Regions from separate parts of the Acidovorax sp. GW821-FHT11A03 genome, predicted to be linked through region 2. Evidence: riboswitches for the same ligand, from Rfam matches in the RefSeq annotation. Region 2 holds a riboswitch; the other holds the start of a gene.

Region 1 (5,407 bases), on a different contig from region 2:
CAGAGCGCGGCCGAGAACATCATCAAGTGCGTGCGCCGCTGCGGCCTGGAGGTCGAGCAGCTCATGCTCAACCCCCTGGCCAGCAGCCAGGCGGTGCTGACGGATGACGAGCGCGAGCTGGGCGTGGTGGTGGTCGACATCGGCGCGGGCACGACCGACGTGGCCATCTTCACCGGCGGCGCGATCCGCCACACGGCGGTGATCCCGATCGCGGGCGACCTCATCACCAGCGACATCGCCATGGCGCTGCGCACGCCCACGAAGGACGCCGAGGACATCAAGGTCGAGAGCGGCTACGCCAAGCAGCTGCTGGCCGACCCCGAGGCGCAGGTGGAAGTGCCGGGCCTGGGCGACCGCAGCCCCCGCATGCTCAGCAAGCAGGCGCTGGCCGGCGTGATCGAGCCGCGCGTGGAAGAGATCTTCTCGCTCGTGCAGCAGGTGGTGCGCGAGTCGGGGTATGAAGAAGTGCTGTCGTCGGGCATCGTGCTCACGGGCGGCAGCTCGGTCATGCCCGGGATGATCGAGCTGGGCGAGGACATCTTCCTGAAGCCCGTGCGGCGCGGCATTCCGAAGTATTCCAGCGCCTTGTCTGACATGGTGGCACAGCCCCGGGCTGCTACCGTCATGGGCCTACTGGAAGAGGCGCGCCTGGCGCGGCTGCGCGGCTTCAAGGTGGCACAGAAAAGCGGTTCCATGAAGACGGCGTTTGGCCGTTTCAAGGACTTCATCGTGGGGAATTTCTGACCATGAAATTTCCTCTTTGGCTGGCGAGAGGCAGTCCGCACCGAATACCGCGTGGGCGATGGCGACGATGTACCGGACCGCCATCCCCGCTGCGCACGATGACATACCGAACAACCCATTGGCAGTTGCACACGAGATTGCAAACGAATTCAGTGAAAGAAACAGGAGCTCCAACATGACCATCGAAATGATCGAAGCCGAAGAATTCAACCAGGGCACCCAGATCAAGGTGATCGGCGTGGGCGGCGGCGGCAGCAACGCCGTCGAGCACATGATTGCCCGCAGCGTGCAGGGCGTGGAGTTTGTCTGCGCCAACACCGACGCGCAGGCATTGACCCGCAGCTCGGCCCATCGCCACATCCAGCTGGGCGGCAGCGGCCTGGGCGCCGGCAGCAAGCCCGACAAGGGCCGCGAAGCCGCCGAGGCCGCGGTGGACGACATCCGCCTGGCCATCGACGGCGCGCACATGCTGTTCATCACGGCCGGCATGGGCGGCGGCACGGGCACGGGCGCCGCACCCGTGATCGCCCGCGTGGCCAAGGAAATGGGCATCCTCACCGTGGGCGTGGTCACCAAGCCCTTCGACTGGGAAGGCGGCCGCCGCATGACCAACGCCGACAACGGCCTGGCCGAGCTCGAAGCCAACGTGGATTCGCTGATCGTGGTGCTCAACGAGAAGCTGCTGGAAGTCCTGGGCGATGACATCACCCAGGACGAAGCCTTCGCCCATGCCAACGACGTGCTCAAGAACGCCGTGGGCGGCATCGCCGAAATCATCAACGAATACGGCCACGTGAACGTCGACTTCGAAGACGTGCGCACCGTGATGGGCGAGCCCGGCAAGGCCATGATGGGCACGGCCACCGCCAGCGGCCCGGACCGCGCCCGCATCGCCGCCGAACAGGCCGTGGCCTGCCCGCTGCTGGAAGGCATCGACCTGTCGGGCGCCAAGGGCGTGCTGGTGCTGGTGACGGCCGCCAAGGGCAGCCTGAAGCTGTCCGAATCGCGCCTGGCCATGAGCACCATCAATGCCTACGCCTCGCCCGACGCGCACGTGATCTACGGCGCTGCCTATGACGACAGCCTGGGCGACGAGATCCGCGTGACCGTGGTGGCCACCGGCCTGTCGCGCCCCAACGCGCGCCGCCAGCCGATTTCGGTGGTGCAGGGCGGCCTGCGCACCGGCACGGACAACGTGGCCTACCAGATGCCCATCGCGGGCACGGGGGCCCTGGGCTCGGCCATGGGCGTGCAGGGCGGCCATGCCGGCAGCGCGCAGGCCGACTACGGCAGCATGTCGGTGCCCAGCGTGTGGCGTACCAACCGCACCCAGGCCGCGGCGCGCGTGGACGCGCTGTCCTCGGGCGGCATGGACGACCTGGAGATTCCGGCCTTCCTGCGCAAGCAGGCGGATTGATTCGGTACTCCCCCTGAGCGGCTACGCCGCTTCACCCCCTCTCTCGCTGCGCGGGAGGGGGCGAGGTCTGCGGCTCCCAGCCCGCCTGCGCGGGCTGGGACAGACCGAGCGCCCCTTGACTCTGGCAAGGGGTTTCTCGACATGCGCGGCGGGGCGGCCCTTGCGCGGTGTCTCTGGCATTGGGCCGTGACGGTTTCCACCACCGCGCTTCCTATTTGGCTCGTATGCTCCTCAGCTGCGCAGTCACCGCCGTCTGGTTGCGCGTGGCGCGTATGCAGTCGCTGCGGGGCGCTACCCACGCGTCTCCTGCAGCTTGTAAGCCGCCCCTGCGACTCTCCGTTTTCTATCAGGGTCATAGGAAGCGGCGGATGGTTTTTGCGGGGTCCCCCCACTAAAATCCCCGGATGCTCCAGCAACGCACCCTCAAGACGATCACCCGCGCCGTGGGCGTGGGCCTGCACAGTGGCCAGCGGGTCGAGCTGACCCTGCGGCCTGCGCAGCCGGACACCGGGATCGTGTTCCGCAGGGTGGACCTGCCGCAGCCGGTGGACATCCCCATCCGGGCGGAGGCCGTGACCGACACCCGCCTGGCGTCCACCATCGCCGTGGGCAATGCGAAGGTACACACCGTGGAGCACCTCATGTCGGCCTGCGCGGGGCTGGGCATCGACAACCTCTATGTGGACATCACCGCCGAAGAGGTGCCCATCCTGGATGGCTCTTCGGCATCGTTCGTGTTCCTGCTGCAAAGCGCGGGCATCGAGCTGCAGAACGCCCCCAAGCGCTTCATCCGCGTCACCCGCCCGGTGGAAGTGCGCGAAGGCGAGGGCGCCGCGGCCAAGTGGGCTCGGCTTGCGCCCTACCACGGCTACAAGCTCAGCTTCGAGATCGACTTCGACCACCCCGCCGTGGATTCCACGGGCCAGCGCGTGGAGTTCGACATGGGGCAAGGCAACTACAGCCGCGACATCGCCCGCGCGCGCACCTTCGGCTTCACGCGCGATGTGGAGATGATGCGCTCCAACGGCCTGGCGCTGGGCGGCGGCCTCGACAACGCCATCGTGATGGACGACTACAAGGTGCTCAACAGCGACGGGCTGCGCTACGACGACGAGTTCGTCAAGCACAAGATCCTGGACGCGATGGGCGACCTGTACCTGATCGGCAAGCCTCTGCTCGCGGCCTACAGCGCCTTCCGCTCGGGCCACGCCATGAACAACCTGCTGCTGCGCGAGCTGCTGGCCCAGCGCGATGCCTGGGAGGTCGTCACGTTCGAGGACGAGCGCCAGGCGCCCGGCGGGTTTGCCCAGCCGGCGCGCGCCTGGTGAGCATGAAGCACCATCCCCGGGCCACAGCCCGGAGCCACCTGCCAGTGCCGCGCCCGTTTTCACGGCGCCGGGAGTCCCTGACATGCTGATCTTTCGCTGGCTGGCCATGCTGCTGCTCCTGGCGGCGGCCGTGTCGTTTGCCTTCTATGCCGGCACGGGGCAGGCGCGCTACAAGCGCCTGGGGCTCGTCATCCTCAAGTGGACGGTGATCGCGGCCGTCTTCTTCTTTGCGGTGGTCCTCATCGGGCGCCTCGCCTGACCGAGAGGCTCCGCGGCGCGGTTTTTTCTCTCTGGCCTATACTCGCGCCTGCTCCGGGGTGTGCGTAAGCGCTGAGATGCGAGGTGGCTGAAGAAATTCGGCAGGCCTTGCGAACCCGACGAACTTGATCCGGTTCATACCGGCGGAAGAAGAGCCGACCTCCTTGTCTCCGTGCCCGCAGTCCCTGCTGGCACGCCATGCCTCAGGTGCAGCCGCACCCGAGGGGCGCACAGGTCCATTCCGGAGCAGCACCCACCGCCACCGGAACCAGGAGACCTGCCCATGAACGCCCCCGACCCCCACGCCAAGCTGGCCACCCCCGAGAAGTTCGCCGAGTTGCTCGCACGCACGCGCGAACCCTTTCCTGCCTCACGCAAGGCCTACCTCCCCGGCCACCTGCACACCGATCTGCGCGTGCCCGTGCGCGACATTGCGCTGACCAACGGCGAACTGGTCAGCGTGTACGACACCTCCGGCCCGTATACCGACCCCGAGGCTGCGATCGATGTGCGCAAGGGCCTGGCGGGAGTGCGCGGCGGCTGGATCACCGGCCGTGGCGACGTGGAGCACTACGAAGGCCGCGCGCCCGTGGCGCTGGACGATGGCCAGAAGAGCGAAGACGCCACCCGTCTGGCCCAGCTGCGCGCCGAGGCCGCGGCCCTGCAGCGCAAGCCCTTGCGCGCCAAGGCGGGTGCCAACGTCACGCAGATGCACTATGCGAAGAAGGGCATCGTCACGCCCGAGATGGAATACGTGGCCATCCGCGAGAACGGCAAGCGCGAGTGGATGGAGCAGTACATGGCCGACGCTGGCCGCGAGCAGCGGCTGATGGGCAACCCCATGGGCGCAAGCATCCCCAAGATCATCACCCCCGAATTCGTGCGCGACGAAGTGGCCCGGGGCCGCGCCATCATTCCCGCCAACATCAACCACCCCGAGGTGGAGCCCATGGCCATCGGGCGCAACTTCAAGGTCAAGATCAACGCCAACATCGGCAACTCGGCCGTCACGTCGAGCATCGAGGAAGAGGTGGAAAAACTCGTCTGGGCCATCCGCTGGGGTGCCGACAACGTGATGGATCTCTCGACCGGCAAGAACATCCACACCACGCGCGACTGGATCGTGCGCAACTCGCCCGTGCCCATCGGCACGGTGCCGATCTACCAGGCGCTCGAAAAGGTGGGCGGCGTGGCCGAGGACCTGACCTGGGCCATCTTCCGCGACACGCTCATCGAGCAGGCCGAGCAGGGCGTGGACTACTTCACCATCCACGCGGGCGTGCGCCTGGCCTACATCCACCTCACCGCGCAGCGGCGCACGGGCATCGTCTCGCGCGGCGGCTCCATCATGGCCAAGTGGTGCATGGCGCACCACCGCGAGAGCTTCCTGTACGAGCATTTCGAGGACATCTGCGACATCATGAAGGCGTACGACGTGTCGTTCAGCCTGGGCGACGGCCTGCGCCCCGGCTGCGCATCGGACGCCAACGACGAGGCGCAGTTCGCCGAGCTGCACACGCTGGGCGAGCTGACCCAGGTGGCCTGGAAGCACGACGTGCAGACCATGATCGAAGGCCCCGGCCACGTGCCCATGCACATGATCCAGGCCAACATGACCGAGCAGCTCAAGACCTGCCACGAGGCGCCGTTCTACACCCTG
Region 2 (5,407 bases):
CGAGCACCGCAGGGGATGGGTAGCGCGAGGTGCCCAGCAGCAGGCGGCTGGCGAACTGTTGGCCGTACAGCACCAGGGGGTCTTGGGGCGTCGAGGTGGTCATGAATTTACTATCTTTTTAATAGCTGCTAGCGCTTTGTGGATAAGCACCAAGGGCCAATTTGTCTCAAGAAAGAAGGCCGGGGGTCAGCCCCCCGTCACGGGCGAGATGATTTCCACGCGGTCGCCGGGCTGCAGGGCCTGCGCGGCGTAGCGGGTGTTGGGCACAAAGTGGGTGTTCACGGCCACCGCAAACGGAGGGCGTGCCGCGATGGCGGCCACGGCATCGGCCACGGTGGCCCCTTCGGGCAGTTCATGCGGGATCTGGTTGATGGAGATGTTCATGCGAAGGCAGCGGCCGCGCTGGACTGGGAGGCGGGTTTCAGGTCCAGCGCGAGGTCAAAACGTTGCGAAAGCTGCGATTGTCCCGCGTTCAGCACTTCCAGCGTCACATCCAGCATCGCCGGCGCGATCATGAAGCCGTGGCGGTACAGGCCATTGATCTCCAGCACGCCCCGGCGCGGCTGGCGGATGGCGGGCAGGTTGTCGGGCAGCGTGGGGCGGCACTGCGTGGCCAGCTCCAGGATGCGGCCTTCCGCGAAGCCGGGGTGCACGGCGTAGGCGGCGGAGAGCAGCTCCAGCGTCGATCGCACGCTGGCGGGCGAGACGTCGTCCGATTCGATCTCGGTCGCGCCGATCACGAACAGATGGTCTTGTTTGGGCGCGATGTAGATCGGGTAGCGCGGGTGCACCAGCCGCGTGGGGCGCTGCAGCGTGACATCCGGTGCGTGGATGCGCACCACCTCGCCCCGCACACCCCGCAACGCGGGCCATTGGGCCCTGGCACCGAGGCCGCGGCAGTCCAGCACCCAGTCGGGCTGGCCGGGGGCGCCGGGCGCAAAGGCCTCGGGCGACCGGGGCGCGTGCCAGTGCGCGCGCACGGACAGCCGCTGCATTTCCACCACCAGGGCTGCCAGCAGCTGCCGGTTGTCGAGCTGGCCTTCACCGGGCAGGTACAGCCCCTGCGCAAAGCGCTGCGCCAGCGTGGGCTCCGCCTGGGCCAGCGCGGCGCCGTCGAGCTTTTGCAGCGCGGGCAGCTCGGGCACCGTGTGCTGGTTGGCCTCCAGCTGGCGCGTGAGCCGCTGGGCTTCGGCCGCGTCCTGCCGGTGCCACACGATGAGCGTGCCGGCCTGCTGGAAGAACACGGGCTCGGCCAGCGCCGCCAGCAGCTGCGGCCAGCGGGTGAGGGCATGGTGGCCCATGCGCACCACGCCGGGCTCGGTGATGGCCGATTCGGCCAGCGGCGCCAGCATGGCGGCGGCCACGGTCGCGGCCGAATGCTCGGCGGCCGGGCTGCCCGCGTCGTAGATGTCCACACGGTGCCCCTGGCGCGCCAGCTCCACCGCCAGCAATCGGCCCATGAGGCCCGCGCCCAGAATGGCAAAAGAAGAGGGTTGAAGTGGCATAAGTCCGTCTGTCTGTCTGTGTGTTGGCTGGCAACCATGGACAAAACGGGGGGCAGGGCCGCTCTTGGAAACTCCCCACGCCAGCATGACCTGGATCGGGTAGCGGGGCCAGTACGCGCCGCGCGGTGCGCAGTGTTCTGTGGTGCCCCAGGGTATTTCTCAGTCGCGCACCCAAGAACCTGTTCAGTTCTCGGCCGCGGGACACCCCTGTTTCGTCCGGAAAAATCAATTACAGCACAACCCGCGGCAGCTCTTTTTGCGCTAACGCATAGGCCATAATTTTTGCCATGACTTCATTGATTCCCCCGACCTCCGCAGCACGCCGCTATGTGCGCGTGCTTTCCATCGCCGGTTCCGACAGCGGCGGCGGGGCGGGCATCCAGGCCGACCTCAAGACCTTCAGCGCCCTGGGCTGCTACGGCATGACGGCCATCACCGCCATCACGGCCCAGAACACCTGCGGAGTCACGGGCATCCACGGCATTCCGCCCGAGATGCTCAAGGCCCAGATCGATGCCGTGGTGCAGGACATCGGCGTGGACGCGGTCAAGATCGGCATGCTGCATTCGCCCGAAGTGGTGCGCGTGGTGGCCGATGCCATCCGCACCTACCAGCTGCCGCACGTGGTGCTCGACCCGGTGATGGTGGCCACCAGCGGCGACCGGCTCATCGCCGCGGAAACCGTGAACGTGCTGGTGCAGGAGCTGTTTCCGCTGGCCGAGGTGATCACCCCCAACCTGGACGAGGCCGGCTGGCTGCTGGGGCGCACGATCGAGGGCGTGGATGCGCTGGCAGCTGCGGTGGACGGGCTGCTGGCCCTGGGCGCCCCGGCGGCGCTGCTCAAGGGCGGCCACCTGCCCGGAGACTGGGTGGTGGATGTCCTGGCCACACGCGGCGGCGTGCGGCAGCGGCTGGAGTCCGCACGCATTGCCACGCCCAACGGGCACGGCACGGGCTGCACCCTGTCATCGGCCATCGCGGCACACCTGGCGCGGGGCCTGCCCTTGCAGCAGGCGGTGGAGCGCGCGCGTGCCTACATTCTGGGCGCCATCGCCGCAGGGGCCGATGTGACCACCGGCCGTGGCCATGGCCCGCTCAACCACGGCCATGCGCCCGTGGCGCAGCTGGTGCTTTAAAGGTTTGATTGTTTTTGGCCTCTGGCGCTTATCCAGTAAGCGCTATATGCTCACAATTCAATAGCGATTCAACGCACCCGTGGCCGTGTGGCCCAGGCCAGCACAAAGCTGAACGCCAGCGCCGGCAGCGCCGAGCCCGCGCCCGGTACCACCTGCGGAGCCAGGTGGTAGACGGCAATCCCCACCAGCCAGATCGCCACCGGGGCCGCATTCACCCGGCGTGCCGCAGCGAGCAGCGCGGGTGCGTTGGCGCCAAAGGCCAGCCGCCCCAGGATCACGCCGAACAGCGGCACGAACACCGAGCTGAGCAGCAGCAAAAATGGCTCCAGGCTGTGCATGGGCAGCACCAGCGCGAGGCCGGTACACACCGCAGCCATGGCCAGGCCCCACTTGCGCACGCCCCAGCGTGGCAGCAGGCTGTGTGCCGACACCGCGCCCGAATACGTGTCGCCATAGGCGTTGTCCACCTCGTCGATCAGGATCAGCGACAGCGCGATCAGCCCGCCCTGGGCCAGCAACAGGGCCTGCACCAGATCCTTGCTGGGCAGCGTCAGCGCCACCAGCACACCGAGCGTGTAGCACCACATGTTGGCCAGCGCGTAGCCGAGCCACGTGCCGCGCAATGCGGAGCCGCCGTTCTTGCCGTGGCGCGCATAGTCGGCCACCAGCGGCAGCCACGAGATGGGCATGGCGATCACCAGGTCCAGCGCGGGCAGCACGCCCATGCCGCCTTCGCCCTTGCGCGTCCACAGCGCTTCAAAACCCTGGGCCTGCGCCAGCGACAGGAACTGCCACGACAGCCACAGCAGCGACAGCACCACCAGCGGCAGCGCCACGCGCGCGATCACCTTGCGCACCAGCTGCACCATCGATCCGCTGATGAGCAGCATCACCACGCCGCCCCACAGCAGCGTGGCCAGCACGGGCCAATGCGCGCCGGCCATGGTGCCGGACTGCTGGCCGATGGCCACCGTGGCGTCGCGCATCACCACCAGCTCGAACGTGCCCCAGCCGACCAGCTGCACGATGTTCAAAATGATCGGCAGGCTGGCGAACGTGCGGCCATAGACGGCATGCATCAGCCCGGCGCTGGCCAGGCCGCTGTCGCAGCCCAGCTTGGCCACCCAGCCCAGCAGGCCCGCGCCCACGATGGAGCCGCAGACGATGGCGATCAGCGCCTCTTGCGTGCCCAGCGCGGGCATCAGGTAGGCGCCCACCTGCATGACCAGCAGGCCCACGCCCAGGCTGAACCAGAGCGAGGCGTGGTCGTGCCACTGGAAGACGCGGCGGTCGGGGGAGACGGGGGCCAGCGCTTCGTTGGTGGCGGGCGCGGCGGGGGATGAGGACATGGCAGGCTCCGTGGCAGTACAGAGCAGGGGCGGCCCGCCAGCGCACCCCAAAGTCATTTCATTCTGGGCTGTGCCGAGGCGGACGTGCTTCCCTGCGCGAGGATGATCTCAATCAGGTTCAAAGGGACTCTCTCAGTCGGTTCCGGTGGCCCGGTCCCGACACCCCTAGCGTGGGCGTTCCAGAAGGAACGCGGGGCCATTGTAGTGGGGCGCTCAGGGCGCGGGGCGGGCGATGGGGATCGCGTAGTGCATCACCGAGTCGCCGGACGTCGGGTGGTACTGGGCACCGTAGATTTCCAGATCCGGCCCCAGGGTGTGCGATGGGCCCGCCGACAGCAGCCAGCTGGAGTAGATGTAGTTCACCGTCGCATCGACATTCTGCGCAGGGCCCCGGTGGGTGAAGCGCGCATAGGTCGATGCGGGGATTTCCATGGCCACCATGCCCGGTGGCAAGGCGCCGGGGCCCTTCACCTCGATGCAGGCCAGGTAGCGCAGCGCTTCCGTGTGGGGCCCCGCCGGTGCCACGACGCCATAGCAGACCCCGGGCACGGTGTTCGCAATCTCGCCCAGCCGGGGCAGGAATTTCGCCCACAGGGGCGGCAGCTTCTGGCCCAGGTTGTTCTTTTCGGAATCGATGCCGTAGTAGTCCGTGGGCAGCCCGACCAGCTGCATGGCGGGCTGCTCCTCTATGTCGGGTGCCAGGGAGATGTTGTGGTGAACGTGCGCGAGGTAGCTTTCGTCAAACCGGATCTTGCGCACGAACAGCGAGCGGTTGCCCATCTTGCGGTACTGCGACGGCGTGAGCCGAAAGCAATCCCGGAACGCGCGCGTGAAGCTTTCCTGCGTCTCGTACCCGGACGCCAGCGCAATGTCGAGCACGCTCAGCCGCGTGCTGGTCAACTGCTCCAGCGCCCGCGAGAACCGGCGCGAGCGGATGTAGGTCTTCAGGGTTTCGTTGGTCAGCGCCTTGAAGATCCGCTGGAAGTGCCACTGGCTCATCCCGGCGGCCCGCGCCACCTCGGAAAGCTGGATGTCGGATTCGAGATGGGCTTCGATGAAATCGATGCCCTCCTGGATTTGCCGCAGATAAAGCACGGTGGAGTCCGTTCAAGGGGTTTCAAAGAAACCGGTCATCGCAACCAGGCGATTCTGGTCGTTGTACCGGCCGTAGCTCACGCCTTCCCCGATCACCTGCCCGCTGCCATCCACCATGTTCCATTTGGCGATGCTCTGCTGGTTGTGGCTGGCGAAATAGTGGGTCACGAAATGCCCGCCGGGGACCTGACTGTGAAAGCTGTCCATGTAGGCCGTCAATTGGTCCCAGCCATGGGCGGTGGCCAGCGGGTCGTTGTAGGTGCAGGCGGGGTCGAGGGACTGGGCAAAAAGGGCTGTGCGGTCCGCGGCCGAGTCGGTCTTC

The links. Region 2 has a riboswitch for thiamine pyrophosphate ahead of AC1RVY_RS00305 (purine-cytosine permease family protein). Riboswitches for the same ligand answer to the same signal wherever they lie in the genome.
Region 1: linked by a shared signal. The riboswitch ahead of thiC (phosphomethylpyrimidine synthase ThiC) and the one ahead of AC1RVY_RS00305 (purine-cytosine permease family protein) in region 2 are both predicted to bind thiamine pyrophosphate.

The regions. Positions count from the first base shown of each region.
Region 1 covers NZ_JBXASG010000002.1:224,566-229,972, reverse strand. Annotated here, with positions in the region: gene ftsA (cell division protein FtsA) at 1-744, shown strand, start outside; gene ftsZ (cell division protein FtsZ) at 920-2,161, shown strand; gene lpxC (UDP-3-O-acyl-N-acetylglucosamine deacetylase) at 2,566-3,489, shown strand; gene AC1RVY_RS04790 (hypothetical protein) at 3,572-3,748, shown strand; TPP riboswitch at 3,793-3,916, shown strand; gene thiC (phosphomethylpyrimidine synthase ThiC) at 4,058-5,407, shown strand, end outside.
Region 2 covers NZ_JBXASG010000001.1:63,448-68,854, forward strand. Annotated here, with positions in the region: gene AC1RVY_RS00285 (thiazole synthase) at 1-103, opposite strand, end outside; gene thiS (sulfur carrier protein ThiS) at 187-384, opposite strand; gene AC1RVY_RS00295 (FAD-dependent oxidoreductase) at 381-1,505, opposite strand; gene thiD (bifunctional hydroxymethylpyrimidine kinase/phosphomethylpyrimidine kinase) at 1,793-2,641, shown strand; gene AC1RVY_RS00305 (purine-cytosine permease family protein) at 2,710-3,990, opposite strand; TPP riboswitch at 4,063-4,167, opposite strand; gene AC1RVY_RS00310 (GyrI-like domain-containing protein) at 4,204-5,085, opposite strand; gene AC1RVY_RS00315 (nuclear transport factor 2 family protein) at 5,098-5,407, opposite strand, start outside.